DNA from 3 places in the Phenylobacterium sp. NIBR 498073 genome. Region 2 is predicted to be linked to each of the others. Evidence: predicted binding sites of a transcription regulator. Region 2 holds the regulator's gene; each other region holds the start of a gene.
The links. Region 2 encodes LexA, which represses DNA repair genes until DNA is damaged. Its sites were predicted from a motif close to ATGTTCNCNANNTGTTCT; they were not measured.
Positions count from the first base shown of each region.

Region 1: a site for LexA is predicted at 5,406-5,423, ahead of recA (recombinase RecA). Genes of this name have one in related genera too.
Region 3: a site for LexA is predicted at 3,356-3,373, ahead of uvrA (excinuclease ABC subunit UvrA). Genes of this name have one in related genera too.

Region 1 is NZ_CP114599.1:3,372,999-3,383,017, reverse strand. Features, by position in the region: gene O4N75_RS16935 (amidohydrolase) at 1-986, opposite strand, end outside; gene O4N75_RS16930 (FecR domain-containing protein) at 1,057-2,085, opposite strand; gene O4N75_RS16925 (RNA polymerase sigma factor) at 2,048-2,611, opposite strand; gene O4N75_RS16920 (TonB-dependent receptor) at 2,995-5,352, shown strand; gene recA (recombinase RecA) at 5,517-6,587, shown strand; gene alaS (alanine--tRNA ligase) at 6,838-9,474, shown strand; gene O4N75_RS16905 (PEPxxWA-CTERM sorting domain-containing protein) at 9,699-10,019, shown strand, end outside.
Region 2 is NZ_CP114599.1:2,613,669-2,623,687, reverse strand. Features, by position in the region: gene O4N75_RS13040 (ComEC/Rec2 family competence protein) at 117-2,159, shown strand; gene lexA (transcriptional repressor LexA) at 2,166-2,861, opposite strand; gene trpC (indole-3-glycerol phosphate synthase TrpC) at 2,994-3,782, opposite strand; gene trpD (anthranilate phosphoribosyltransferase) at 3,779-4,792, opposite strand; gene O4N75_RS13020 (aminodeoxychorismate/anthranilate synthase component II) at 4,796-5,386, opposite strand; gene O4N75_RS13015 (hypothetical protein) at 5,464-5,664, shown strand; gene trpE (anthranilate synthase component I) at 5,661-7,193, opposite strand; gene O4N75_RS13005 (peptidylprolyl isomerase) at 7,190-9,121, opposite strand; gene tpiA (triose-phosphate isomerase) at 9,257-10,000, shown strand; gene O4N75_RS12995 (VOC family protein) at 10,008-10,019, opposite strand, start outside.
Region 3 is NZ_CP114599.1:2,097,662-2,107,680, forward strand. Features, by position in the region: gene O4N75_RS10510 (methylated-DNA--[protein]-cysteine S-methyltransferase) at 1-380, shown strand, start outside; gene uvrA (excinuclease ABC subunit UvrA) at 377-3,274, opposite strand; gene O4N75_RS10520 (MotA/TolQ/ExbB proton channel family protein) at 3,527-3,982, shown strand; gene O4N75_RS10525 (BlaI/MecI/CopY family transcriptional regulator) at 3,982-4,347, shown strand; gene O4N75_RS10530 (enoyl-CoA hydratase-related protein) at 4,352-5,155, opposite strand; gene O4N75_RS10535 (dipeptidase) at 5,219-6,436, opposite strand; gene O4N75_RS10540 (DUF1203 domain-containing protein) at 6,501-6,971, opposite strand; gene O4N75_RS10545 (2OG-Fe(II) oxygenase) at 6,988-7,719, opposite strand; gene ada (bifunctional DNA-binding transcriptional regulator/O6-methylguanine-DNA methyltransferase Ada) at 7,716-8,771, opposite strand; gene O4N75_RS10555 (ABC-F family ATP-binding cassette domain-containing protein) at 9,026-10,019, shown strand, end outside.

The DNA of each region.
Region 1 (10,019 bases), 760 kb from region 2:
AGCAGGTTGTAGACGCCGCCGGTCTGCTCGAACTCGACCTTGGTGCCGGTGATCATGGCCGCGCCCTGGGCGGCGGTCTTCACGCGGTCCATGACGTCGACGACGATCTTCGGGTCGGCGTTGCGGACGTAGTAGTAGACCTCGGCGAAGTCGGGGACGACGTTCGGGGCCTTGCCGCCGTTGGTGACTACATAGTGGATCCGCGTGCGGTCCGGGATGTGTTCACGCAGGTAGTTGTTGGCGACGTTCATGATCTCGACGCCGTCCAGGGCCGAGCGGCCGGCCCACGGCGCGCCCGAAGCGTGGCTGGACTGACCGTAGAAGCGGAACTTGCCGCTGATGTTGGCCATCGAGGTGCCCTGGTTGGCCGAGTTGGTGTTGCCCGGGTGCCAGTGCAGGGTGATGTCGACGTCGTTGAACAGGCCGTCGCGGACCATGTAGACCTTGCCCGAGCCGCCTTCTTCGGCCGGGGTGCCGTAGACGCGCACTTCGCCCTGGACCTTGTTGGCGACCATCCACTGCTTCAGCGCCACGGCGCTGGCGACCGAGGCCGCGCCGAACAGGCTGTGGCCGCAGCCGTGGCCGTTGTCCTGGCCGGCGATCGGGGTCTTGGTGGGGACGGCGGCCTGGCTCAGGCCGGGCAGGGCGTCGAATTCGGCGAGGATCGCGATAACCGGACCCGAGCCGTTCTTGAAGCTGGCGACGAAGCCGGTCGGTTCGCCGGCGACGCCGGCCTGGACCTTGAAGCCGGCGGCCTTGAGCTGATCCTGGAGGAGGGCGCTGCTCTTGGTTTCCTGGTAGCCGAGCTCGGCGTAGCTCCAGATCTTCAGAGCCGCGTCGTTCATCTTCGGGGTGTAGGCGTCGACGGCCGCGGTCAGCTGGCCCTTGTCGGCGGCGGTCAGCGGGGCGGCGACGGCGGCCGAGGCGGCGAGCCAGGCCGTAGCGCAAAGCGCGCTGGTGGCCAGCGCCTTGGAAATCAGTTTCATGGGTCCTCCAGGACGGCGGCGCATAAGGGCGCGGCCGCTCCCTTCCAAGACGCAGCGGCGTCCTAAATCCTCACTCGCCGGCGGGCGGGTATAGGTCGATGAGGTTCGCGGAGGTGTGGCCCGCCTTGACCATGCCGTAGGCTTCCAGCGTGGCGACGAAGCCGGCCATGTCGCCGGTTCTGAAGCGTCCGCTGAGCGGCGTCGCGGCGAGGCGCGCATCGGCGATGCGCACCTTGCGGGTCGAATAGCGGTTCATTTCCTGGACGATGGACGCCAGCGGCCGGTTTTCGAACACCAGGCTGCCTTCGCGCCAACTCGTCAGGTCGGCCAGGTTGCGCGCCTCGAGAGTCCATGGGGCCGAGCCGCTCTGAGCCAGGTGCTGGCCGGGCGCCATGTCGACGGTGGCATGAGCGCCGGCCACGCGGACCTTGCCCTCGATCAGGCTGACCGACCATTCGCCGGGATCGACACGGACGTCGAAAGCGGTGCCGAGCGCGGTCACCGTGCGCCCCTCGGCGCTCACCACGAACGGCTTGTCCGGATTCTTGGCGACTTCGAAATAGGCCTCGCCGCGCACCAGGGTCAGGCTGCGCTGCTTGTTCCAGTCGGTCAGCCGCACCTCGGTGTCGGTGCTGAGCGTGACCCTCGAGCCGTCCTGCAGCGTCACGACCTGCTGGCCGCCGATCGGGGTGCGGTAGACGGCCAGCGCCTGCGGCGCTGCGGCGACCACCGCGGCTGGCGCAGCGTTCTGGTCCTGCGCCTGACGCCAGGAGCCGTAGCCGAGCATCGAACCGGCGGCGAGGACGGTGGCGGCGATGCCGGCCGCCCACCGCATGTGCGGGCGCCGCCGCTCGGCGGCGAGATCGGCCTTAAGCGCTTCGCGCGCGGCCATGACCTGCGGATCGTCCTTGAGGTCGCCGATGCGGTCCCACGCGCCGCTGACCAGGGCCCAGTCGTCGCGATGGGCCGGATCGGCCGCCAGCCAGGTCTCAAACTCGTTCTGGACATCCCTGTCGTCGGGATGGCGCTGCAAACGCACAAACCACGACGCGGCGTCCGGGCTACCGGAAGGACCGATTTGTCGTTGGTTGTCGTTCATCGATTTCCTGCAGCCGGATCGAGACGATCCGGAGCGCCTTGGTGACGTGTTTCTCGACAGCGCTCACCGAGATGCCGAGTTGCGCTGCGGTAGCCTTGTAGCTCAAGCCCTCGAAGCGGACGAGCATGAAAGCCGCGCGGGTGCGGGGAGAAAGTTGATTGAGGGCGTCCAGCGCCACGGAAGCTTCCTGCTTGGCTTGCAAGATCCGGTCGGGGGACAATTCGTCGAGCGGGTGATGGGCCTCTTCCAGCTCGCAGTGCGCGCCCCGGCGCCTCACTGTGTCGCGGCGGCGGCGATCGAGCAGCACGTTGGTCGCGGTCTGGAAAATGAAGCTGGAGAGGTTGGTCACCTCGCCGCCCTGTCGGCGATTGTGCAGCCGCAGGAGAACTTCCTGAATCAGGTCGTCGATTTCGTGTCCGTCGGCGCGACGCCGAAAGAAAGCGCGTAAGGCTTGCTGGTAGGGAATCGACGCATGCGCCAATCCCTCCGGCTCGCCCCTGGCACCGGTCGTTTCCGCCCACGCCATGGAAATTTCCTGAACACCCCGAATTGTCTTATTGGCGTCATGGTTGTTGATGGGGGCGCCCAGGTCAATGACGTTTGGGAAAGGGACCCGTGCGATCGGGCTCCTGCTGGGTTTTCGGGCAACGGTGGGGCGGTCGTCGGCGCCATGGGGGCGGAGAGCGGCAAAGAGCGCACTGGCTGGCGTAGAGGGCTGGCCTTACAAACGCGGCTGTCGGAAGGCCGTGGCGTTGGCGCGGAGCCTTGTAGCCGTTGAGTATTCTCCGTCTCGGGATCGTTGTTGCGTGCGTATCCGGCGTCGTGCTCCCCGCGACGGCCGTCGAGGCCGCTAGCCGCAAGGCGCAATTTGCGATTCCCGCCGGCGCGCCGCTCGATCGGGCGCTGACCATGTTTTCCGCGCAGAGCGACCGCGACATCCTGTTCACGCCCACCATGGTCGGCGGGCGCCGGAGCAAGGCGGTCTTCGGGCGCATGGACCCCGACGCCGCCCTCAACGCGCTGCTCCGCGGGTCGGGCCTCACCTGGAGAGAGTTCCAGGGGCGCTATCTGGTCGAACAGGCGCCTGCGCCGGCGGTCGAGGAGCCCGAAGCCGAGGTCGAGGGGCTGGTGGTCACGGCCCTGCGCCGCCCGACGCTGGATCGTCTGACGCCGATGTCGGTGCGCGCCTTCTCCGGCGAGGACCTCACCCGGGCCGGCGCGGCGACGTTCACCCAGGCCGCGACGCTGATGCCGGGCCTGACCCAGACCAGCACCGGCACCGGTCGCAACCGCTTTAGCCTGCGGGGCGTCTACGGCTCGGGCGAGGCGACCACCGCGCTCTATTACGACGACATCCCGGTGACGGGGCCCAGCGGCACCACCGCCGATCCGGGCGGCTCCTCGCCGCAGTTCCTGCTCGTCGACGTCGAGCGGATGGAATTGCTGCGCGGGCCGCAGGGCACGCTCTACGGCTCCAGCGCCATGGGCGGCGCGCTCAAGGTGGTGTTCAAGCGGCCGGACCTGAACGAGCCGAGCGCCTCGCTGTCAGGCGAAGCCTCGACCAATGCGGGATACTGGGGCGAGGCCGAGACGCTGGTCGTCAATCGGCCGCTGGTCGAGGACAAGATCGGCGTGCGGCTGGCTGCCTATCACCGCCGCGACCCGCCCTATCTCGAGAACCGCCGCCTAGGACTGAAGGGAATCAACGACAGCGCGACCTGGGGCGGGCGCCTGGGCGTCGGGTTCCAGTTCGACAACGACGTCCAGATCAACCTGACCGTGGCCCATCAGGAGGCCCGCGATGGCGACACCAGCGGCGGCTGGGCGGGCGCGCCGCCGAACGTCAGCTATGGCCATGTACGCACGCCTTTCGACAGTCGGATGACGATGTACGAAGGCGCGCTCTCCTGGCGCTTCTCGGGCATGCGCCTCACTGCGAATGCGGCGTCCTATACGTGGAAGAGCACGCGCCAGATCGACTACACCGGCACATTGCAGAGCGAGCGGCTCAGCCTCGACGGCTGCAAGCGCTACCTGCAGATTCCGGACACGGCGGTCTGCACCGCGCCGCAGCTTGCGGCCTATTCCAGCTATGTCGACAGCCGGGCGCCGGGACTGCTCTATCAGCCGATCGATCTCTATGCCGACGTCCAGGAGGTGCGGCTGCAGTCGGATGCGCCGGGGTATTTCGCCTGGACCGCCGGGGTGTTCCGCGAGGTGCGCAGCGACACCATCGACAGCCAGGTGATCGTCGGCGATCCGGCCACCGGCCTGCCGCGGCATGGCGACTTCACCGGCCGGCGCATCGTCGACAGCCAGCTGACCCAGCGCGCGGTCTACGGCGAAGCGACGCTGGGGGCCGATCGCGACACCTCGTTCGTGCTGGGGGCCCGCCGGTTCACCTACGACAAGCGCACCGACGGCGAGGCGTTGATCGTCAACGTGATCTCCAACACGACCGAGGCCAATTTCCGCAGCACAACCGAGGAAAGCGGCTGGAGCCTCAAGTTCCTCGCCAGTCATCGGTTCAGCCCGTCGGCGATGGGCTACGCCCAGGCTTCGCAGGGGTTCCGGCCCGGAGGGGTTAACACTGTGCCCGGCCTCCCGCCGAACCTGTCGGCCTACGGCGCCGATTCGCTCTGGAACTATGAGCTCGGCCTGAAGGGGGCGTGGCTGAACAACCGGCTGCAGGTCAACACCGCGCTCTACCGCATCGACTGGCAGGACATGCAGTACACCGCCAACAGCACGAACGGCGCGTTCTCGTTCATCACCAACCTGGGCCGGGCGCGGGTCAACGGTCTGGAGGCGGACGCCAGCTTCGCGTTCACGCCGGCCTGGCGGGGCGGCGCCAATCTGGCGCTGACCGACGCGATCCTGACCAGCGACCAGGCCAGCGCCGACGGCGTGGGGCTGGGCTCGGCCGGGGACAGGATTCCGGCGGTGCCGCGGATCGCAGCCGACGGCTGGCTGGAATATCGGCGCGATCTGGGGGGCGGGCTGGAACTGCTCGTGCGGACGGACGCAGCCTATGTCGGGCGCTCGAACAGCACCTTCAAACCCGGGGTGGGCGGGGATGTCGCGCTAGGCGACTACTGGTTGTTCAACAGCCGCGCCTTCCTGCGGGCGGCGCGATGGACGGTCGGCGCCTTCATCGAGAATCTGACCGATGTCGACGATCCCAGTTTCGCCACCAGCGCCCGCCAGCCGCTGACCATCGCTCCGCGGCCGCGGCGGTTCGGCCTGACCGCCAGCTACGATTTCTGAACCCGCGACCGGGCTGCGACAGAACCGGACGCAGGGTCGATGCTTGCGAGAAAAGAACATCTTGTGAACCAAGAACAAAGAGCGTACGCCTTGTTCCGACGGACGCCGACGCCTCTTGGGGCACGGACTGTCGGGTTGGAATCATGAAACAAGGGGCGCCTTGGATGAGTCAGTCGGCGTTGAAGCTCGTGGGACGAGAAGAAGGCGATAAGCAGCGCGCTCTGGAAGCGGCGATTGCGCAAATCGATCGGGCCTTTGGCAAGGGCTCGGTGATGAAGCTGGGCGAGAAGAGTCACATCGAGGTCGAGGCGGTGTCCACCGGCTCGCTCGGGCTCGATCTCGCGCTCGGCATTGGCGGTCTGCCCAAGGGGCGGATCGTCGAGATCTACGGCCCGGAAAGCTCCGGCAAGACCACTCTGGCCCTGCACGTGGTGGCCGAGGTCCAGAAGGCCGGCGGCGTCGCCGCCTTCGTGGACGCCGAGCATGCGCTGGATCCGCAGTACGCCAACAAGCTGGGCGTCAATCTCGACGACCTGCTCGTCTCGCAGCCGGACACCGGCGAGCAGGCGCTGGAGATCACCGACACCCTGGTGCGTTCGGGCGCCATCGATGTGATCGTCATCGACTCGGTCGCCGCGCTGACCCCGCGGGCCGAAATCGAAGGCGAGATGGGCGACCAGCTGCCCGGCCTGCAGGCCCGCCTGATGAGCCAGGCGCTGCGCAAGCTGACGGCCTCGATCTCCAAGTCCAAGACCCTGGTCATCTTCATCAACCAGATCCGCCACAAGATCGGGGTGATGTACGGCAGCCCCGAGACCACCACCGGCGGCAACGCGCTGAAGTTCTACGCCTCGGTGCGTCTCGACATCCGCCGCACCGGTTCGGTGAAGGTGCGCGACGAGATCCTCGGCAACAACGTCCGCGTGAAGGTCGTGAAGAACAAGGTGGCCCCGCCGTTCCGCGAGGTCGAGTTCGACATCATGTATGGCGAGGGGATCTCCAAGCTCGGTGAAATCATCGACCTGGGCGTCAAGGCCGGCGTCATCGAGAAGTCGGGCTCGTGGTTCTCCTGGAACTCGACCCGGATCGGCCAAGGTCGCGACAACGCCCGGGAGTTCCTGAAGAACAATCCCGACATCGCCCAGCAGATTGAACGCCAGGTGCGCGGCGCCAAGGAAGCGATCGAGGAAGAGTTGCTGGTCGGTCCGACCGGCGACGAGGACGCCGAGGACTAGGATCCGCATCGCCGAAGCGGTCGTCACGGCCGCTCGGAACCGGACGCCTCCAACCCGACGTCCGACCCGCCCGAGACGGCTGAGCCCCCGCGCGGCCGCTTCAGAAGATGCGCAAGGACGCTTGGACGCACGCCGTTCAAGCGTCCTTTTCCTTTGCGGGTGTCGACAAAATCCGTAAACGGTCGCGCGCGGGGCGGCGCAACGGTGCGCAAGCCCTTATCTATTTTTTCGCTTCAACGTCCGACGAGCCATGCCGAGCCTCAACGAAATCAGAGCTGCGTTCCTGGGCTACTTCGAGAAGAATGATCACCTGATCATTCCGTCGGCCCCGCTCGTTCCGCAGAACGACCCCACCCTGCTGTTCGTCAATGCGGGCATGGTGCCGTTCAAAAACTACTTCACCGGCGCCGAAACCCCGCCCGGCCCGCGGGCGGCTTCATCTCAGAAGTCGGTCCGCGCCGGCGGCAAGCACAACGACCTGGACAATGTCGGCTACACCGCGCGCCACCACACCTTCTTCGAGATGCTGGGGAACTTCTCCTTCGGCGACTACTTCAAGGCCGGCGCGATCGAGCACGCCTGGACGCTGCTCACCAAGGAATTCAAGATTCCGGCCGAGAAGCTGTGCGTCACCGTCTATCACACCGACGACGAGGCGGCTGAGCTCTGGAAGAAGATCGCCGGCCTGCCGGACGAGAAGATCATCCGCATCGCCACCAACGACAATTTCTGGTCGATGGGCGACACCGGGCCCTGCGGTCCGTGCTCGGAGATCTTCTACGACCACGGCGCGCACATCCCGGGCGGTCCTCCCGGCAGCCCGGATGAGGACGGCGACCGGTTCGTCGAGATCTGGAACCTCGTCTTCATGCAGTTCGAGCAGTTCGCCGACGGGCGGCGCATCGACCTGCCCAAGCCGCAGATCGACACCGGCATGGGGCTCGAGCGCATCGCCGCGGTGCTGCAGGGCGTGCACGACAACTATGACGTCGACCTGTTCCGCACGCTGATCGCCGCGTCCAGGGAACTTGTCGGCGGCGGCGCCAACGGGCCCTCGCACCGCGTGATCGCCGACCACCTGCGGTCGACCAGCTTCCTGATCGCCGACGGCGTGTCGCCGTCGAACGAAGGCCGCGGCTATGTCCTGCGCCGCATCATGCGCCGCGCCATGCGCCACGCGCACCTGCTGGGCGCCGAGGAGCCGTTGATGCACCGCCTGGCCCCGGTGCTGGTCGCCGAGATGGGCGAGGCCTATCCCGAGCTGCGCCGCGCCGAGCCGGTGATCGTCGAGACCCTGCGCCAAGAGGAGGAGCGGTTCCGCCGCACCCTCGGTCGCGGCATGGCGCTGCTGGACGAGGCCACGGCCGGCATGAACGCCGGCGACATGCTGTCGGGCGAGACCGCTTTCAAGCTCTACGACACCTACGGGTTCCCGCTCGACCTGACCCAGGACGCCGTCCGTAACAAGGGCATCAGCGTCGACCTGTCCGGCTTTGAGGACGCGATGAAGCGTCAGCGCGAGCAGGCCCGCGAAGCCTGGACCGGCTCGGGCCAATCGGCCCAGGGCGCCGAATGGTTCGCGATCCGCGAGCGGCTCGGGGCGACCGAATTCCTCGGCTACGACACCACCGAGGCGACCGGCAAGCTGCTGGCCCTGGTCGCCGGCGGCGCCGAAGTCGAATCCGCCAAGAGCGGGGAAACCGTGCTGGCCGTATTCGATCGCACGCCGTTCTACGCCGAGAGCGGCGGTCAAGCCGGCGATGTCGGCGAGATCGAATGGAACGGCGGCAAGGCCCGGGTGCTCGACACCCAGAAGCAGGCCGGCGACCTCTTCGTCCACGAGATCGAGATCCTGCAGGGCGACCTGGCGCCGGGCGCCGAGGCGCGCCTGGCGGTCGATCCGGACCTGCGCACGGCGACCCGCGCCAACCACTCCGCCACCCACCTGCTGCACGCGGCGCTGCGCAACGTGCTCGGTCCGCACGTGTCGCAAAAGGGCCAGATGGTCGACGGCGAGCGTATCCGCTTCGACTTCAGCCACGGCGGCCCGGTGACGGCTGACGAGATCGAGCGCATCGAGGCCGAGGTCAACGCGATCGTCCGCCAGAACCTGCCCGCCGAGACGCAGGTGATGGCGCCCGAAAAGGCGATCGAGGCCGGCGCCATGGCCCTGTTCGGCGAGAAGTACGGCGACTCGGTGCGGGTGCTCACCCTGGGGCGCGCTCTGGCGGGGGACGGGAACTACTCTGTCGAACTGTGCGGCGGCACCCATGTGGCGCGCACCGGCGACATCGCCCTGTTCAAGATCGTCTCGGAGAGCGGCGTGGCCGCCGGCGTGCGGCGGATCGAGGCGCTGACCGGCGAGGCGGCGCGCCGTTGGTTGACCGAGCAGGCGGGCGTCGCCAAGGCGCTGGCCGATCAGTTCAAGGTGCCGGTGGCCGAGGTCGCCGGCCGGGTCGAGGCGCTCGAAGCCCAGCGTCGTAAGCTGGAGAAGGAGCTGGCCGAGGCCAAGCGGCAGCTCGCCATGGGCGGCGGCGGCGCCGCCGCTGCGGGTCCCGAGGAGATCGGCGGCGTGCAGGTGATCGCCCGGGTGATGGACGGCGTCGGCGGCAAGGACCTGCGTCCCATCGCCGAGGAGTTCAAGAAGCAGCTGCCGGATGGCGTCATCGCGCTGGTCGGATCAGCCGACGGCAAGGCGGCGGTGACCGTGGCGGTCACAGGGGGGGCGGCCGGCAAGTTCAGCGCCGTCGAACTGGCCAAGGCCGCGGTGCTGGCGATGGGCGGGCAGGGGGCCGGCGGGCGTCCCGACTTCGCCCAGGGCGGCGCCCCGGACGGCGCCAAGGCGGGCGAAGGCCTGGCCGCGATCAAGGCTCTGCTCGGCGCGTGATTCGGCGCCGATCGAGACGTGAAGGGGGCGCTGGGCGCCCCCTTTTTCGTTTGGGACGCACGCGCGTTAACCGCGATCTGTAAAATCTCGAACGCCGCTCGGCGAATTGTAAAATTTGCATACCCGCGTGAGGCGAGTGGCGTTGCCAGAGATTGCATTAAGCTCTAGTTCACCATCCAGAGGGGCGCCTCGCGAGGCGCAGGATTAACGTAAGGATGGGTTTCATGTTCAAGTATCTGCCCGCCGCGGCCGCCGCGCTGGCGCTTAGCTTCGCCGCTGTTCCGGCCGCCGAGGCCGCGACCGTCTTCTCCGGCACCGTCAACAACGTCAACGCCAACCACGCCGATCCGGGCCTGGTGGTCGAGACGGGTAACTTCAACAGCTTCAGCCTGCCGCTGGAAGTCGGCGTGACCAGCGCCCCGGTGGGCCTGTTCTCGATCTGGACGAACGAACAGGACATCGGCCTGGACGACCTGATCAATAGCCCGATCTTCGTGCAGCTGCAGTTCTCGGCTCCGGCCGGCCCGTGGGCCGGCGGCCCGATC
Region 2 (10,019 bases):
TAGGGGCTATGACTGCAGCAGGCGCGCCTGACGTGCGCGCGGCGCCTCTTAACACGGTCATTTCCCGACGTCCTAGTTTTCGCCGCATCGCAACATGGTTTGTCGATCAAGCCTCCGTGCAGTCGGTCAGCCTGTGGGCGCCGGTGGCGTTCGGGTGCGGGGCCGCGATCTACCTGTCGCTGCCGGCCGAACCGCTCGCGCTGGTGGCGTACGTCATGCTGCTGTCGGCGGGCCTCCTGCTGCTGGCGGCCTCCCGGCTGAGCCTTGGCCGGCCGGCGGTCGTCGTTCTGGTCTTGGCCGCCTTCGCGCTTGGCGGTTTCGCGGCCGCCAAGCTGCGGACCCAGGCTGTGCGGGCTCCGATAGCCCCGGCCGACGGCGGCGTGCGGCTGATCGAAGGCTTCGTGGTCGATGTCGCGAGCCCCGGTCAGGGCGGTCCGCGATTGCTGGTCGCGCCGATCCGAATATCCGGACTCGCCCCCGATGCGACCCCGATCCGGATCAGAATCACCTTGCGTGGGGATGACCTCCTGCCGGCGCCCGGGTCGGCCATTTCGGTGAAGGGGATGATCAATGCGCCCCCGCCGCCGGCCAGTCCCGGCTCCTACGACTTCGCGCGCGATGCATTTTTCGACGGGGTCGGCGGGGTCGGCTTCGCGCTGACCGACGTCCGGTCGATTGAGGCTGCGCCGCCGCCCTGGCGTCTGGCGCTGGAAATGAAGATCAATTCGGCCCGCTGGGCCTTGGCCAAGCGCATCGTCGGGGAGATGGGCGTCGAAAGCGGCGGTCTGGCGGCGGCCATGATCACCGGGCACGAGGCGTTCGTGCCCAAGGAGCAGGTTGAGGACCTGCGGGCGTCGGGCCTGGCGCACATCATCTCGATCTCGGGTCTGCACATGGCCATCGTTGGCGGGTTCGCCTTCGCCGCCGTTCGGTTGGGGATCGCGGCCTGGCCGTGGGCGGCGCTGCGGGTGTCGTCGAAGAAGGTCGCGGCCGCCGCGGGCCTGCTCGCGGTCATGCTCTATCTGGTGATCTCAGGCGCGCCGGCCCCGGCCGAGCGCGCGGCGATCACCGCGGGCGCCGCCTTCCTGGCGATCCTGGTCGACCGCCGGGCGATCAGCCTGCACACCCTGGCCATCGCTGCGCTGGTCATCCTGGCGATGCAGCCTGAGGCGGTCGCCGCGCCTGGATTCCAGATGTCGTTCGCGGCCACCGCGGCGCTGGTGGCCTTGGCCGAGGCCTGGCCGCGTCCGGCGAAGGAGATCAACACGCCCTGGCCGATCCGCGCCGCGCAGGCGATCGGCGTCTGGACCGCCGCCAGCATCGGGGCGAGCTTCGTGGCCGGCCTGGCGACCGGGCCGTTCGCCATGCAGCACTTCAACCGGGTCTCGACCTTCGGGCTCGTCGCCAACCTGCTCACCGCGCCGATCTCGTCATTCCTGATGATGCCGGCTCTCGCGATTGGCGCGGTGCTGGCGCCGCTGGGGCTCGGCGGCGCGCCCCTAGCCGCGGCCGACCTGGCGATCGACACCATGAACATGATCGCGTCCTGGGTGGCGGCGATGCCGGGCAGTCAGCGGATTTTCGCCAGCGCGCCGGCCTGGACCCTGCCGGCCGCCTTCATCGGCGTGTTGTGGCTTTGCCTGTGGAAGGGGCCGCTGAGGTGGCTGGGGCTGCCGCTGGCCTTGGCCGTCTGGCTCTGCCCGCGGCCCCCGGCGCCCGACGTCTGGATCTCGTCCGATGGGGCGGCGGCCGCCGTGCGGCGGGGCGACCAGGCGGTGCTGCTGCGACCGGACGCCAAGCTGTTCGCGGCCGAGCTATGGGCCAGGCGACGCGGCCTGACCGTGGGGGAGGAGGCTGCGCGCGAGGCCGGCTACGACTGCGATCGCTGGTCCTGCGCGCCGCGGCAGGCGAGCGGCGATCCGCGGGTCGCTACGATCTTCACGCGCCGCGCTTTGACGATCGAGAAGAAGCAGCCCCTGTTTTGCCAGTGGGCCGAGGTTGTTGTGGTTCGCGGCGCGGCGGCGCCTTGCACGACGGCGCTCACACTCACTGAAGCCGACTTCAAGCGCGGCGGCTCGGCCGAGCTCTACCGCACCGTCGACGGCTGGCGGATCGTGTGGGCGCAGGACCTGCGCGGCCAGCGGCCCTGGAGCCGATGAGGCCGGTCAGTGGTAGCGGCGGATCAGGCCGACCAGGCGGCCCTGCACCTGCACCTGGTCGGGCCCGAAGATGCGGGTCTCGTAGGCCGGGTTCGAGGCCTCGAGCGCGATCGACGCGCCCTTCTTGCGCAGGCGCTTGAGGGTGGCTTCCTCGCCCATGACCAGGGCCACGACGATGTCGCCGGAGTTGGCGGTGTCGGTCTTGCGGATCACCACATAGTCGCCGTCGAGAATGCCGGCGTTGATCATCGAGTCGCCGGCGATCTCGAGCACGAAGTGCTCGCCCGCGCCGAGGATAGTCTCGGGCACCGGAATCCGGTCGCGCTCCTGCTGGATCGCCTCGATCGGCGTCCCGGCGGCGATGCGGCCGAGGATCGGCAGTTCGCGGGTGTCGTTGGCGATCGGCATCACCGGTGCATCGCCGGCGCCCTCGACCAGTTGCGGCTTGAAGGGGGTGCGGCCCTTAGGCGGCGCGGCGGTGGTCGCCTGCTGCGGCAGCTTCACCACTTCCAACGCGCGGGCCCGGTGGGGCAGGCGGCGCAGGAAGCCGCGCTCCTCCAGCGCCGTGATCAGCCGGTGGATGCCCGACTTCGAAGCCAGATCCAGCGCTTCCTTCATCTCGTCGAACGACGGCGAGACCCCGGTTTCCTTGATCCGCTCATGGATGAACATGAGAAGTTCGTGTTGCTTGCGGGTGAGCATGGCTGTCGTGCCCTTGAGAACAAAGCGCTAACGTCACGAATGTTCTCTAGGTGTTCTGGGTTAATGTCAAGTTACCGTCGAGCCTTTGAAAAGCTAGGCTTTTTCGGTCGCTTGAAGTCGCCTGGGGCCGACTCAGCCGAGCAGGGCGCGCGTCGCGGCGGCGACGTCGGCCTGACGCATCAGGCTCTCGCCGACCAGCATGGCGCGCGCGCCGCAGCGTTCCAGCCGGGTGACGTCCAGCGGCGTGAAGATGCCGCTTTCGGTGACCAGCAGGGCCTCGTCAGGCGAGGCGCCGGCGAGGCGCTCAGTGATCGCCAGATCGGTCTCGAAGGTGCGCAGGTTGCGGTTGTTCACCCCGACCAGGGTGGCGCCCAGCTTGCCGGCGCGGAGCATCTCGTCCTCGTCATGGACCTCGACCAGGGCGTCCATGCCCAGGCGCGCGGCTTCCGACATCAGGTCTGCGGCCAGGGCGTCGTCGACCATGGCCATGATCACCAGGATGGCGTCGGCGCCCAGAGCGCGGGCCTCCACGACCTGCCACGGATCGACCAGGAACTCCTTGCGCAGGGCGGGCAGGGCGACGGCCTCGCGCGCGGCGGTGAGGAAGGCGTCTGCGCCCTGGAAGCTGGGGCCGTCGGTGAGCACGGAAAGACAGGCCGCGCCGCCGGCCTCGTAGGCGCGGGCCAAGGCCGGCGGATCGAAGTCCTCGCGGATCAGGCCCTTGGACGGCGAGGCCTTCTTGATCTCGGCGATCAGGGCCAGCCTGCCGGGCGCATGGGCGCGTTCGAGCGCGACCCGGAAGCCGCGGGGCGCGGAGGCGGCCTGGGCGGCGGCTTCGAGGTCGGCGAGCGTGCGCTGGGTCTTACGCTCGGCGACTTCGGCGCGCTTGTAGGTCGCGATCTTGTCGAGGATGTCGCTCATGCCGCGGTCACCTCGATCAGCTTGTCCAGCGCGGCCTTGGCGCGGCCGTCGTCGATGATCTGTCCGGCCAGTTCGACGCCCTCGCGCAGGGTCTCGACCTGCTCGCCGACCAGGAAGGCGGCGGCGGCGTTGAGCAGCACGATATTGCGATAGGCGCCTTGGGCGCCGTCCAGCAGCTCGCGCAGGGCCACGGCGTTCTGGGCCGGGGCACCGCCGGTCAGGTCGGCGAGCGCCGAGCGCGGCAGGCCGACGGCCTCGGGCGTGATCGTGAACAGGCGGACCTGGCCGTCGCGGTATTCGGCGACGCTGGTCTCGCCCGTGGTGGTCATCTCGTCGAGACCGCCGCCGTGCACGACCCAGGCCCGCTCTGCGCCCAGGGCGCCCAGAACGCGGGCCAGCGGTTCGACCCAGCGGTCGGCGAACACGCCCATCACCTGGCGCTGGGCGTGGGCCGGATTGGTCAGCGGGCCCAGCAGGTTGAAGATGGTGCGGAAGCCCAGGTCGGTGCGGATCGGGGCCACGTGGCGCATGGCGCTGTGGTGGGCCGGGGCGAAGAAGAACGCCACATTGGCCTCGTCCAGCGCGCGCAGCTGCTGGTCGGCGGTGGCCGCCAGGTTGACGCCGAGCTCGGTCAGCACGTCGGCGGCGCCTGAGCGCGAGGAGACCGCGCGGTTGCCGTGCTTGGCGATCTTCAACCCGCCGCCGGCGCAGACGAAGGCCACGGCGGTCGAGACGTTGAGCGTATGCAGGCCATCGCCGCCGGTGCCGCAGACGTCCATGACCTGGAACGGGTGATCCAGGGTGACGGCGGCCTTGCGCATGGCGCGGGCGCAGGCGGTGATCTCGCCGGTCGTCTCGCCGCGCATGCGCATGGCGGTGACAGCCGCAGCGACCTGGGCCGGGGTCGGCTCGCCGCGCAGGCAGGCGGCGAAGAACTCGCCGGCGTCGTCTTCGGTCAGGGTCCCGCCGTCCGCGAGGCGGCCCAGGAGCGGCTTGAAGGCGTCGGACATGTCTTAGGCGTCGACCAGGGGCGGGACGCCCGCGAGCTTGAGGAAGTTGGCCAGCATGGCGTGGCCGCCTTCGGTGGCGATGGATTCGGGGTGGAACTGCACGCCGTGCACCGGCTTGGTCTTGTGCTGGAAGCCCATAACCTCGCCGTCCTCGGTCCAGGCGGTGACCTCAAGGACGTCCGGCATGGTCGACTGCTCGACCGACAGGCTGTGATAGCGGGTGGCGGTCACCGGGTTGGGCAGGCCGGCGAAAATCCCCTTGCCCGTGTGTTCGATCTGGCTGGTCTTGCCGTGCATGATCGATTTGGCGCGCACGACCTGGCCGCCATAAGCTTGGCCGATCGACTGGTGGCCGAGGCAGACGCCGAGGATCGGCAGATCGTCCGGCGCGGCGGCCAGCAGGTCGAGGCAGATGCCGGCTTCATTGGGAGTGCACGGGCCGGGCGAGAGCAGAACGCCTTGCGGCTTCAGGCCCAGGGCCTCTTCGACGCTGAGGGCGTCGTTGCGATAGACGAGCGTCTCAGCCCCCAGCTCGTTCAGATAGTGAACGAGGTTGTAGGTGAAGCTGTCGTAGTTATCGATCACCAAGATCATAAGGGTTCTCTAGGCTCGGCCCGTCCTAACGCCAAGCCCCGATTGCCTGGGCCGCGCGTTGGCGGGATGCTGTGTCCATGACGCCTGCCGATTCCGCCCTCGACCCGGACCAGATGGCCTATGCGCGCAGCTTGCTGCGGGCCCCGGTCCAGCGCGAGCGGGCCTGGCCGGCCCTGGGCGCTGCGGCGTTCGCGGCTGTGGCGGCGCTGGCGCTCGCCGCGGCCATGATCACCGCCCCGCCCGTGACGACCACCCACGTGGTCGACCGCGCGCCTTAGACGAAGCGCCAGGATTCCTCGGCGGCGCGGCGCAGGGCGCGGGCCTTGTGCAGAGTCTCGTCGTACTCGGCGTCCGGATCGCTATCGGCGACCACGCCGCCGCCGGCCTGGACGTACATCTGGCCGTCCTTGAAGCAGGCGGTGCGCAGCACGATGCAGGTGTCGACCGAGCCGTCGGCGCCGAAGTAGCCGACCGCGCCGGCATAGGCGATGCCGCGCTTTTCCAGCTCCAGCTCGTCGATGATCTCCATCGCCCGCACCTTCGGTGCGCCCGACAGGGTGCCGGCGGGCAGGGCGGCCATCACCACGTCGATCGGGTCCAGGCCCTCGGGGGCGTCGCCCTCGACGTTGGAGACCAGGTGCATGACGTGGCTGTAGCGTTCGACGAAGAACGAGTCGGTGACCCGCACCCGCGGCCCGCGGGCCACCGGCTGCGGCTCGTTGGCGCCCTGGTTCTTCAGCATCGCCACGCGGCCGACGTCGTTGCGGCCGAGGTCGAGCAGCATCAGATGCTCGGCGCGTTCCTTCGGGTCGGCGATCAGCTCGGCCTCGAGTGCGCGGTCCTCCTCGGGCGTGGCGCCGCGCGGGCGGGTGCCGGCGATCGGCCGGATGGTGATCTTGCCGTCGCGCAGCCGCACCAGGATCTCGGGAGACGAGCCGGCGAGCTGGAAGTCGCCGAAGTTCATGTAGAACAGGAACGGCGAGGGGTTCATGCGCCGCAGCGAGCGGTAGAGCGCGAACGGATCGTGCGCGAAGGGCGCGCGGAACCGGTGGCTGGGCACGACCTGGAAGATGTCGCCGGCCAGGATGTAGTCCTTCGCCCGGGCGACGATGCGGTGATAGTCCTCGCGGCTCACCGGGGTGGTGAAGCGGTCCGGCTCGGGCTGGGCCGCGCCGGTAAGCGCCGGGGCCGGATTGCGCAGGTCGGCGGCGACCTCCGCCAGCCGGGCCTGGGCGTCCTCATAGGCGGCCTTGGCGGTGATCTCCGACGGGCGGACCGTGGTGACCAGGATGATCTCCTGGGCGATGGCGTCGAAGATCGCCACCATTGAGGGGCGGATCATCAACCCATCGGGCAGGTCCAGCGGGTCGGGATTGATGTTCGGCAGACGCTCGACCAGCCGGATCATGTCGTAGCCGATGGCCCCGAACACGCCCGCCGACATCGGCGGCAGGCCCTCAGGCAGGTCGAGCCGCGAGCGGGCGACCAGGTCGCGCAGCGAATCCAGCGCGCCGCCCGCCTGGGTCTGGAACCGGCCGGCGGCGATGTCCGGACCGACCGCGATCTCGGCCTGGTCGCCGCGGCACCTCCAGACCAGGTCCGGCTTCATGGCGATGACCGAGTAGCGGCCGCGGTGGGCGCCGCCCTCGACCGACTCGAACAGGAAGGCGTAGGGCCGGCCGTGGGCGATCTTCAGATAGGCCGAGACCGGCGTCTCCAGATCGTCGATGAGCCTCGTCCAAACGACCTGCGGCGCGCCTTGAGAGTACTTCGCCTCAAAGTCCGCAAACGCAGGATCGATCGTCACTTCGCCTTCTCCGTCTTGGCCGCCGGCTCGGCGCCCTTTCCTTTTTCGATCGGCGCCAGGCCCAGGGCCGCGCGCGCCTTGTCCGGATAGACCTTGGCCTTCACCTCGGTGCGGGCGGCCTTGCGGGCGTCGGCCCCCAGGTCGCGGAACAGCGCCATGGTCAGCTGCGGGCGCACATCCTCGGTGATGCGGGCCAGGGTCGGGCCGCTCGGGGCGCGGACCGCCTCCAGCTTGCCGACGATCAGGCCGAACTGTGTGCCCTCGGCGGTGAAGACGTCGCCCTGCTTGCCGCTGAACGCCTTGCCCAGCGCGTCGCGCGACAGGGCGGTGCTTTGCGCCGCGTTCTGGCGGTCGAGGTTGGTCACGTGGACCACCTTGGCGCCGGCCGAGGCGGCCACCGCGTCGAGGCTTTCGCCCTTCCTGACCCGGGCGGCCAGTTCGTCGGCCCGCGTCTGCATCGCCTTGACCAGTTCGCGCATCATCCAGAAGCGGGTCAGCTGCGGCTTGACCTCGGCCAGCGGCGGCAGCGCCTTGGGGATGACCCGCTCGACGCGGACGGCGAAGTACTGGCCCTCGCCGGCGTCCTGGACCTCGCTCTCGCCGCCGGCCGGCAGGCTGTAGGCGAGTTCGAGCATCTTCGGGGTCAAGCCGGCGACCGGCTGGCCCTGCTGGCCCTGGCCCTGCTGGGTCACCGGGCCGATGGTGAAGGTCGGCACGCCGGCCTTCTTGGCGGCTTCGACGAGGTTCGCGCCGTCGGCGCGGGCGTCCTCATAGGCCTGGCTGAGGGCGTAGACCTTCTCGGCGGCCGCGTCCTTGCGGACCTCGGCCTCGATCTGCGGGCGGACCTGATCGATCGTGACGACCTGGCCGGGGGTCACCTTGGCCACCTTGACCACGGCCATGCCCAGGTCGCCCTGGATGACCGAGACCTGGCCTTCCTTCAGGGCGAAGGCGGCGGCGCCGACCCGCTTGTCGGCGATCGCCGATTGCGGCTTGTCGGCATAGTTGATGGCCTCGACGCCGGTGGACTTGGCGATGGCGGCGGGATCTTCGCCCTTGGTCAGGCGCGCGGCGATCGCCTGGGCGGCGGCGGCGTCCTTGGCCGGGATCTGGATCAGGGTGCGGGTTTCGGGACGCGACAGCGTGTCCTTGCGGAAGTCGAAGCGCTTCTGGACCTCGGCCGGGTCGACCTTCACCTCGCCGACCTGGGCCGGGGTGAAGGCCACTACGGTCAGGACCCGGAACTCGGGCAGCGTCATGCGCTCGGCGTTTTCCTTCATGAAGGCCTGCAGCTGGGCGTCGGTCGGCTGGGCCGGCTGGGCCACGCTGCGCGGATCGATCATGAAGTAGCCGACGTCGCGGGCCTCCATCTCGTAGATGGCGGTCAGCGCGCCATAGGCCCGCGGCACGCGCAGGCCGTTCACCATCGCCGCGGCGGTGTGGGATTCGGCGATCTGGTCGCGCAGCAGGGTCTCGAAGCGGGCCGGGGTCAGGCCGTTCTCGCTGAGGCGCTGCTGGTAGAGCGCCTTGTCGAAGGCGCCCGACACCTGGTCGAAGAAGGCGGGGATCTTGCGCAGCTCCGATTCCATCAGCCGGTCGGAAGGATGGATCCCGATCTTGCGCAGCATTTCGCCGAACGACTCGCGGGTGGCGATCTCCTCCATCAGCCGACGGTCGAGGCCAGCCTCGACGGCCTCCTCGATGGTGATCGGCCGCTTGGTCTGTTCCTCGGCGCCCTTGCGGAAATTGTCGAACTCGCGCCGGAAGTCTGGTCCGGACACGTGTCGCGACCCCGCTTTGACGACGTCGTTGGTGTAATTGCCCTGGAAGGCATCGTTGACGCCGAAGATCGCGAAGCTGACGACCAGCAGGCCGATCAGCACGGCGGCGACCCAGGATTTGGCGAATTGTCGGGTGGCGGACAGCATTTGACCCTACCGGAGCCCCTTCGGCGCGAATGTGGAACGGCGGGTATAGTGGAGGCCGCTTCCCCCCCGCAAGCACGTGACAGAAGAAGCCGCATAGCTTAACGGCCCTGCGATCCACGAAATGCGAGGCAAGACATGACTTCTCCGACCCCTTTGATCGCCGGCAACTGGAAGATGAACGGGGTCGCCGCGTCGCTGGCGGAGGCGCAAGCGGTCGCCGCGGGGATCCAGAGCGCCAAGGCCCGCGTGGCGATTTGTCCGCCGGCGACGCTGGTCGCCCGGGCGGCCGCGGCGCTCGAGGGCGGCAAGGTGCTGGTCGGCGGTCAGGACTGCCGCGCGGAAGTCTCCGGCGCCTTCACCGGCGATGTCGCCGCCGAAATGCTGGCCGATGCGGGCGCGACCCTGGTGATCCTAGGCCACTCCGAGCGCCGCGCCGGCTACGGCGAGACCGACCAGGTGGTCGCCGCGAAGGTGGGGGCCGCGCTGCGGGCCGGCCTGGAGCCGATCGTCTGCGTCGGCGAGACCCTGGCCGAACGCGAAGCGGGCGACGCGCTGAAGATCGTGACCGGGCAGGTGAGGGGATCGCTGCCGTCCGAGCTGGCCGGCAAGGCCTTCTGCGTCGCTTATGAGCCGGTCTGGGCCATCGGCACCGGCCTGACCCCGACCACCCCGCAGATCGAGGAGGTCCACGTCGCGATCCGCGCGACCCTGGTCGAGATGTTCGGCGAGCCCGGCAAGAGCGTGGCCATCCTCTACGGCGGTTCGGTGAAGCCGTCGAACGCAGCCGAGATTCTCGGAGCGGCCGAGGTCGGCGGGGCGCTGGTCGGCGGCGCGTCGCTGAAGGCCCAGGACTTCCTGGGCATTATCAACGCCATCTGAGACCCGCTCAGTCGGGCGG
Region 3 (10,019 bases), 520 kb from region 2:
CCGTCGCCGAGGCGATCGCCGGCATGCAGGCGCTGCTGCGCGGCGACAAGCGCGACCTGCTGGAAGTGGCGCTCGACGACGGCCACGTCGCGCCGCTGGCGGCCCAGGTCTACGCCATCGCCCGCGCCATCCCGCCCGGACAGACCTTGACCTATGGCGACATCGCCCGCCGGCTCGGCGACGTCAGCCTGTCGCGCGCCGTGGGCCAGGCGCTAGGCGCCAATCCCTGGCCGATCGTGGTGCCGTGCCATCGCATCCTGGCGGCGGGCGGCCGCAAGGGCGGCTTCTCGGCCCCCGGCGGGGCCGACACCAAGCTGCGGATGCTGGAGATCGAAGGCGCGCTGGCCCCCGACACCCTGCCGCTGTTCGGCGGCCGCTAAGCCCGAAGCTTGGCCCGCCGCTCGTTGCGGCGCTTGTCGTGCTTTTCGAGGATCTCGGCCAGGTAGCGGCCGGTCCAGCTCTTGGGGCTGGCGGCGACCTGTTCCGGGGAGCCTTGGGCCACGATCTCGCCGCCGCCGTCGCCGCCCTCTGGGCCGAAGTCGACGATCCAGTCGGCGGTCTTCACGACATCGAGGTTGTGTTCGATGACCACCATGGTGTTGCCCTGGTCGGCCAGCTCGTGCAGCACCTCGAGCAGCTTCTTGACGTCCTCGAAGTGCAGGCCGGTCGTCGGCTCGTCGAGGATGTACAGCGTCTTGCCGGTGGCCCGCCGCGACAGCTCCTTGCTGAGCTTCACCCGCTGGGCCTCGCCGCCCGACAGCGTCGTCGCCGACTGCCCGACTTGGACATAGCCTAGGCCGACGCGCTTCAGCGTCTCCATCTTGTCGCGCACCGGCGGCACGGCCTTGAAGAAGTCGGCGGCCTCCTCGACGGTCATGTCCAGCACGTCGGAGATCGACTTGCCCTTGAACAGCACCTCGAGCGTCTCGCGGTTGTAGCGCTTGCCGTGGCAGACGTCGCAGGTGACGTAGACGTCGGGCAGGAAGTGCATCTCGATCTTGATCAGCCCGTCGCCCTGGCAGGCCTCGCAACGGCCGCCCTTGACGTTGAAGCTGAACCGGCCAGGACCATAGCCGCGAGCCTTGGCCTCAGGCAGGCCGGCGAACCAGTCGCGGATCGGCTGGAAAGCGCCGGTATAGGTCGCCGGGTTCGAGCGCGGCGTGCGCCCGATCGGCGACTGGTCGATGTCGATGACCTTGTCGAAGTTCTCCAGGCCCTCGATCTTGGCGTGCGGGGCTGGGGCGTCCGAGGCGTTGTGCAGCCGCCGGGCGGCCGCCTTGTACAGGGTCTCGATGGTGAAGGTCGACTTGCCGCCGCCGGAGACGCCGGTGATGCAGGTGAAGGTGCCGACCGGGATCTCGGCCGTCACGTTCTTCAGGTTGTTGCCGGTGGCCCCGACGACGCGCAGCACCTTCTTCTTCGAGATCGGCCGGCGGTCCTCGGGGATCTCGATCTCACGGGCGCCGGACAGGTACTGGCCGGTGATGCTCTTGGGATTGTCCATGACCTGCTGGGGCGTGCCCTCGGCCACGACCTCGCCGCCATGGACGCCGGCGGCCGGGCCCATGTCGATGACGTAGTCGGCGGTCATGATCGCCTCCTCGTCATGTTCGACCACCAGCACCGAATTGCCGAGGTCGCGCAGGCCCTTGAGGCTTTCCAGCAACCGGGTGTTGTCGCGCTGGTGCAGGCCGATCGACGGCTCGTCCAGCACGTAGAGCACGCCGGTCAGGCCCGAGCCGATCTGGCTGGCGAGCCGGATGCGCTGGCTCTCGCCGCCCGACAGCGTGCCCGAGGCGCGGCTCATGTTCAGGTAGTCGAGCCCGACATTGACCAGGAACCGCAGGCGGTCGTTGATTTCCTTCAGGATCCGCCGGGCGATCTCCATCTGCTTGTCGGTCAGATGGTTGTCGAGGTCGGTGAACCACTCGCCGGCATGCTTGATCGAGAGCCGGCTGATCTCGCCGATGTGCTTGCCGTCGATCTTTACGGCCAGGGCTTCGGGCTTCAGGCGGTAACCTTCGCAGGCCTCGCAGGGCGTCTCGGACTGGTAGCGGCCCAGTTCCTCGCGCACCCAGGACGAATCCGTCTCCCGCCAGCGGCGCTCAAGGTTCGGCAGCACGCCTTCGAAGGTCTTGTTGACCTCGTACTTCCGGGCGTTGTCGTCATAGACGAACTTGATCTTCTCGCTGCCCGATCCGTACAGCACCACCAGCTTGGCGCCCTCGGGCAGCTTCCACCACGGCATGTCCATCGAGAAGCCGTAGTGCGCGGCCAGCGCCTGCAGGGTCTGGGTGTAGAGCGGCGAAGGCCCCTTCGCCCACGGCGCGATCGCGCCCTTGTGCAGGGTCTTGTCCTTGTCCGGCACCACCATGTCGGCGTCGAAGGCGAGCTTGGCCCCCAGGCCGTCGCAGACCGGACAGGCGCCGTAGGGATTGTTGAATGAGAACAGCCGCGGCTCGATCTCGCTGATCGTGAAGCCGGAGACCGGGCAGGCGAACTTCTCCGAGAAGATCAGCCGGCGCGGTTCGTCCTCGCCCTCGGCTTTGTCGGCCCACTCGGCGGTGGCGATGCCCTCGGCCAGCCGCAGCGCGGTCTCCAGGCTGTCGGCGTAGCGGCTCTCCAGGCCGGCCTTGGTGACCAGCCGGTCCACGACCACGTCGATGTCGTGCTTGAACTTCTTGTCGAGCGCCGGGGCGTCCTCGATCGGATAGAACTCACCGTCGATCTTCAGCCGCTGGAAGCCGGCCTTCTGCCACTCGGCGATCTCCTTGCGGTATTCGCCCTTGCGGCCGCGCACCACCGGCGCCAGCAGATAGATCCGCTCGCCGTCGGGCAGGGCGGTCAGCTTGTCGACCATCTGGCTGACGGTCTGGCTTTCGATCGGCAGGCCGGTCGCGGGCGAGTAGGGAACCCCGACCCGCGCCCACAGCAGGCGCATGTAGTCGTGGATTTCGGTCACCGTGCCGACCGTCGAGCGCGGGTTGCGGCTGGTGGTCTTCTGCTCGATCGAGATGGCCGGCGACAGGCCCTCGATCAGGTCGACGTCCGGCTTGCTCATCAGTTCGAGGAACTGGCGCGCATAGGCCGAAAGGCTCTCGACATAGCGGCGCTGGCCCTCGGCGTAGATCGTGTCGAACGCCAGCGAGCTCTTGCCCGAGCCGGACAGGCCGGTCAGCACCACGAGTTCGCCGCGCGGAATATCGACGCTGACGTCCTTCAGATTGTGCTCGCGGGCGCCGCGAACGCGGATGAAATTAAGCTGTTCGGCCATGCTTTTCCGGAAAACGCTTGCAGCCGCCGATGCCCTCGGCGGCTCCCGTCCAATGTAGTTCCGAGACTCACCGATAACACGGGAACATTGGGGGAACAAACCCGCTGCGGCGATATCACCGGCAGGTTCTAGCCCATCGCTTGCACAAACCTGTCAGCAGCGTTGTCAGCAGGCCTACGAGCCGGCGCCCTTGACGGTCCGATTTACGCGTGTAATCCATTGGTGAACTACAAGTGTAAATCGGAGGAAGCGATGCAGACGACGGTCATCCCGCAACCGGACCCCATGAGCCCCGTCATCGTGCCGGAGTTCGAACGGCTGAACTTCGCGCAGGTGTTTCTCGACGCCTCGCGCCTGAACCAGGGCGTCATGCTGATCCTGATGCTCATGGCGGCGGCTGCGGTCGTGCTCTGGGCCCTGGGCATCGGGAGGTCGCTATCGGCCCAGCCGAGCCGCTCGGTCGCCGGTCTGCGTTATCTCAAGGGCATGTGGGTCGGGGCGCTGCTGCTTGGCCTGTCCGGCGCCTCCTACACTCTGCTGGCGAGCTTCATCGGCCTGGCCAACGTCCGTCCGACGCCGTCGCTGGCGATCATGGCGCCGGGGTTCGCCGAGATCATGGCGCAGGTCACCCTCGGGCTGGCGGCGGCGACCCTGGCGGTGATCTGCCACCAGGACCTGGACGCGCGCCTGCGCCGGCTCGCGGCGTGATCGCCATCACCGAGGCCGAGCGCCACGTGATGGAGGCGCTGTGGGCCGGCGAGCCGCTGAGCCCGGACGAACTGGTCCGGGCGGTGGCCCCCGCCCAGGGCTGGGGGGAGGCGACGGTCAAGACCCTGGTCAACCGGCTGCTGAAGAAGGGGGCGATCGCCTCGCGGCGCGCGGACGGCCGCACCCTGTACGCGCCGCTGGTGGCCCGCGACGAGTACGTGACCGCCGAAAGCCAGGGCCTGCTCGACCGGTTGTTCGGCGGCGAGCTGGCCCCGATGGTCGCGCACTTCGCCCGCCGCCGGGCGCTGTCGGACGAGGAGAAGGCGCGCCTGCGCCGGCTGCTGGACGAGCTGGACCGCGAGTAGCCCGCTAGCTCTCCCGCCGCTCGTAGCGCGGCGGGCGCTTTTCCAGGAAGGCGGCGACGCCCTCGCCGAAATCGCCATCCAGGCTGGCGAGGATCTGGTTGCGGTCTTCCATGGCGATGGTCGCCTCCAGGCCTTGGGCGTCGATGGCGTGGTTCAGCGCCTCTTTGGTCAGGCGCAGGCCCAGCGGCGTGGCATGCAGCATGTCGGCGGCGAAGCTCTGCGCCTCGGCCGTGATGGCGTCCGGCGCGACGACCCGGCTGACCAGGCCCAGCTGATAGGCGCGCTCGGCGTCGATGAAGCGGCCGGTCAGCATGTATTCCGCCGCCACCGACGAGCCGACCATCCGCGGCAGGAAATAGCTGACCCCGATGTCGCAAGCCGAGAGTCCGATGCGGATGAAGGCGGCGTTCATGCGGGTCGTCGGCGTGGCGATCCGCACGTCCGAAGCCAGGGCAAGCGCGAAGCCGCCGCCGCTGGCGGCGCCGTCGACGCAGGCGATGATCGGCTGCGGGCAGCGGCGCATGGCGATGACGATCTCGCTGATCTGCCGCTGGCCGGTCAGGCTGGCGCCGACCGAGCGTCCGCCCGGCGCGGCGGTGTTGCGCTCCTTGAGGTCCAGCCCGGCGCAGAACGCCCCGCCGGCCCCGCACAGCACCACCACCCGCACGTCGCGCCGCCAGTAGAGCCCGACGAAGAAGTCGCGCAGCTCCTCGACCAGCTTGCGGTTCAGGGCGTTCAGCCGCTCGGGCCGGTTCATCGTGGCCCAGACGACGTCGCCGTCCTGGCGCAGGTCGAGGTGTTCGTACATCGCAGGCCCTCCGAGGTTTCGAAGGAGCCTGCGCCCGCCGCCGCCGCGTCAGGCAAGCGGCGGCTATTTCGCCTTCAGCTCGTCGGCCTGCCGGAGCACCCGCAGGGCGTTGCCGCCCCAGAAGCCGGCCAGGTCTTCCTTGCTCCATCCGGCCGCGACCAGCCGTTCGGTCAGGGCCGGGAAGTAGGTGATGTCGTCGAAGCCCTCGATGCCGCCGCCGCCGTCGAAGTCGCCGGAGACGCCGACATGGGCCTTACCGGCGACCTGGGCCGCGTGCTGGATGTGCTTCATCAGGTCGTCCATGTTGGCCCGCGCGATCGGGTGCTTGGCCTCGATGGCGTTGCGGGCGGCGCGATAGGCCTCGCGCTTGTCGGCCGGGATGTCGCGCGGCGAGCCATAGGTCTTGAACAGTTCGGCCAGCGCCGCCTTGCGCTCCGGGATCTCCGGCATGTCCTTCATGTAGCCGGAGAAGGCGTTGATCTGGATGACGCCGCCCTTGGCCGCCAGCTTGCGCAGCAGGTCGTCGGGAACGTTGCGCGGGTGGTTGTAGATCGCCTTGGCGCCGGAGTGCGACAGGATGATCGGCGCCTTCGACAGGTCGAGCATCTGGTCCAGCACCAAGTCGGAGGCGTGGCTGGCGTCGAGCAGGATCCCCAGGCGGTTGGCCTCGGCGACGAACTGCTTGCCGAGCGGCGACAGGCCGCCGTGGATCGGGCCCTTGGGGTCGGTGGCGCTGTCGGCCAGGTCGTTGTTGGCGAAGTGGACGGGCGACATCATCCGCACGCCCATGTCGTATAAGGTCTTCATCAGCGTCAGGTCGCCGGCGACCGGCGAGCCGTTCTCCATGCTGATGTAGACGAAGCGCTTGCCGCTCTGGCTGATGGTCTCGGCCTCGTCGGCCTTGGTGGCCAGGGCGAAGATGTCGTGGTTCTTGGCGACCATCTCGTGGATCACCATGGTCCGCAGCAGGGCATGGTCGCGCGCGGCGATATTGCCCTCCTTGGTGTTGGCGCCCTGCGGGGTGAACACCACGAAGAAACCGCCGTCGACGCCGCCGTCGACCATGCGCGGATAGTCGACCTGGCTGCCGTCCTCGACCTTGTTGCGGGCGCGGATGTCGAAGCTGGGGTTCGCCTCGTTCGCCGGGGTGTCGAAGTGGGTGTCTAGCACGATCAGGTTCTCGTGCAGAATCCGGGTCTCCGGCTTCACCTTGGGAGCCTGAGCCAGGACCGGCGAGGCGCTGGCGAGCAGAACCGCGAGCGGAAGACCAAACTTGAACACGAACGCCACTCCCCGAAACTTGAATGGCGCGAACCTTCAGCATTCCGGAGAGTCTGCGCAAGCCTCAGTTGCGGTCGATCCGCGCGGCGAAGCAGCCGCGGCCTGCATTATGGGCATGCAGGTAGGCGACCTGCGGATCGGCGAGCAGTCTTTCGATCACCGCCGCCAGATCCGCACCCGGGGAAAGCTCGGCGGCGGTCATCATGCCGGCGGCGTCGAACGCCCGAAGCGAGATTTGCGGCCGAACCGCCAGGCATTGGGGCAGGGAGTCGACCGCCACCGCGGTCTCCTGGGCGGCTTCGCTCACGAAGATGGCGTGCGAGGAACGATAGGGCGTGTCGGCGCTCTGGTGCTGGTAGTTCAGCAGCAGCAGGGTCTGACCCACGGCGGCGTCGCGCAGGGTGATGCGGCAGGGGAAGCCGATCGGCGTCGTGGCCGTGTAGCGGACGGCGCCTAGGGCGGCGAGCTCGGCGTCGCCGAGGCCGAACAACGGGCGAAACTCATCGACCGGCAGGCCGGTGATCCTGAAGGACATGACTAGCTCCCGAGGTTCAGGCGGCGTCGTGGAAGATGACGCCCAGGGTGTGGCGTTGGCCGCTGTGCAGCTGGCTGACGCCGTGGCGCATGGTGACCCGGTAGCTGCCGCGGGTTCCGCGCACCGGGCGATGGTGGACGGCGAAGATCAGGCCGTCGCCCTGGCGCAGCGGCGCGACCTCGGCCCGCGACTGCATGCGCGGCCGCTGTTCGGTCAGCACGAACTCGCCGCCGGTGAAGTCGCGGCCGGGCTCCGACAGCAGCACCGCGACCTGCAGCGGAAACACGTGCTCGCCGTAAAGGTCCTGGTGCAGGCAGTTGTAGTCGCCAGGCCCGTACTGCAGCAGCAGCGGCGTCGGCCTCTGCTGCCCGGCCTCGTGGCACCGCTCCAGGAACGCCGCGTGCTCGGCCGGATAGCGCACGGCGATTCCCATGGCCTCGTTCCAGCGGTTGGCGATTGGAACCAGGCGCGGATAGAGCCGGGTCCGCAGGCCGCCGATCAGGGCGGGCAGGGGATAGGCGAAGTACTTGTACTCGCCGCGACCGAAGCCGTGCCGGCTCATCACCACCCGACTGCGGAAGCCGTCCTCGCGGGGATAGAGGCCGGCGATCGCGGCGCATTCCTCGGGCGTCAGCAGGCCCGGCAGCAGGGCGTTGCCCTGGGCGTCCAGTTCGCTTTCGACTTGGCGCCAGTCGAAGGACGCCAGGCGTCCTTCTCCGGCTGCCGGCTGGAGGACCGCGGCGCTCATGCCGCGGCCTCGCGGTCCAGCAGGGCGCGCTTGCGCTCGACGCCCCAGCGATAGCCCGACAGCGCCCCGTCGTTGCGCACCACCCGGTGACACGGGATCGCCACGGCCAGGGCGTTGGCGGCGCAGGCCTGGGCCACCGCGCGCACCGCCGAAGGCTTGCCGATCTGCTCGGCGACCTGGGCGTAGCTGGCGGTCTGGCCGGCCGGGATTTCCCGCAGCGCCTGCCAGACTCGCTGCTGGAACGCCGTGCCGCGCACGTCGAGCGGCAGGTCGAGGCCGAGCCGCGGCTGCTCGACGAAGCCGACGACCTGGGCGACCAGGGCCTCGAACGCCGCGTCGCCGCCGATAAGCTCGGCCTTGTCGAAGCGGTCCTGCAGGTCGCGGACCAGGCGGTCTGGATCGTCGCCGAACAGGATGGCGCAGACGCCCTTGTCGGTCGTCGCCACCAGAATCGAGCCCAGCGAGCACTCGCCGACCGCAAAGCGGATCTGCTGGGCCTCGCCGCCGGCCCGGAAGCGGGTCGGGGTCATGCCCAGAACCCTTTCCGACTGCTCGTAGAAGCGGCCGCCCGAGTTGAAGCCGGCGTCGTAGATCGCCTCGGTGATGGTGCCGGCTTCCCCCAGCGTCTGGCGGACCCGCTCGGCGCGGCGGGCGTCGGCATAGGCCTTGGGCGTCAGGCCGGTGACCGATTTGAAGATCCGGTGGAAGTGGAACGGGCTCATGCGCGCCTCCGCGGCCAGGACCTCGAGCCCGGGCGCCTCCTCGGCGGCCTCGATCAGCCGGCACGCGGCGGCGACCGCGGCGGCGTTGCGCTGCGCCAGCGGCGCCTGGTCAGGCTTGCAGCGCTTGCAGGGGCGAAAGCCCGCGGCCTCGGCCTCGGCCGTGGTGGCGTGGAAGGCGACGTTCTCGGGCCGCGCCGGCCGCGCCGCGCAGGAGGGGCGGCAGTACACCCCGGTCGTGCGCACGGAATAGAAGAACGCGCCGTCGGCGGCGGCGTCGCGGGCGGCCAGCGCGGCCCGGCGGGCGCTATCGGTCTCGAATGCGATCTGCATCTCAAATGCTCCATCGATCTGGTGAGCGATGGGATAGGCCCGTGATCGGGCGCTGAAACTCCGGCTCTTGCTTTCAAATCCGCATGTCGGGCCCGCATCGCAAGCGCGGCCACGGCGCGAGGTCCGAAATCCGCGATTTGCGAACCCATGCGCCGCCCCCTATATCGGTCGCTCACCGCAGGGAGACCGCAGCACCATGGACATCGCGACGACCAGCCAACTCGTCCCGAACGTCAATCTGTCCATGGTTTCGCATGTCCGCCTTCCTCACGCTCGACGGCCTTTCGTACAAAACGCCTGACGGCCACCCGCTTTTCGACGACCTGACCCTCGCCTTCGGGGCCGAACGCACCGGCCTCGTGGGGCGCAACGGCGTGGGCAAGACCACCCTGATCCGGCTGATGCTGGGCGAGATCGCGCCTGCGGCCGGGACGGTCGTCGTGCGCGGCCGCGTCGGCGTGCTGCGCCAGGCCCTGGCCCCGCCGCCGGGCGCCAGCGTGGCCGACATCCTGGGGCTCGCCGGCGAGCTGGCCCGCCTGGAGCGGATCGAGGCCGGCGCCGGGAGCGAGGACGATTTCGCCGACGCCGACTGGAGCCTGCTCTCGCGCCTGGAGGCGGGGCTGGCCCAGGTTGGGCTGGCGGGGCTCGACCCCATGCGCCCGGCCGCCGAGCTCAGCGGCGGGCAGGCGACCCGCGCCTCGCTGGCCGGGCTGCTGGCCCGCGAGCCGGACCTGCTGCTGCTGGACGAGCCGACCAACAATCTCGACGCCGAGGCGCGCGACCTGATCGCCCAGGTGCTGGCCGCGTGGAAGGGCGGGGCGGTGGTGGTCAGTCACGACCGCGCCCTGCTGCGCCTGATGGACCGGACGGTCGAGCTGACCAGCCTGGGGGCCAGGGTCTATGGCGGCGGCTACGACCTCTATGCCGAGCGCAAGGCCCAGGAGGAGGCGGCCGCCGTCCGTGAGCTGGCCGACGCCGAGCGGACGGTGGCCCGCGTCGAGCGCGAGACCCAGGTCGCGCGCGAGCGCAAGGACCGCCGGGACGCGGCCGGGCGCAAGTTCGCGGCCAAGCGCAGCGAGCCCAAGATCCTGCTCGGCGGCATGGCCGAACGGGCGGAGAACTCAGGGGCGCGTGAGGGGCAGGTGGCCGCTCGGCTGCGCGAACAGGCCGCTGGCGACCTGGCCGAGGCGCAGGGGCGCGTGGAGCGTCTGCGGCGCCTGGCGTTCGAGCTGCCGCCTTCGGGACTGG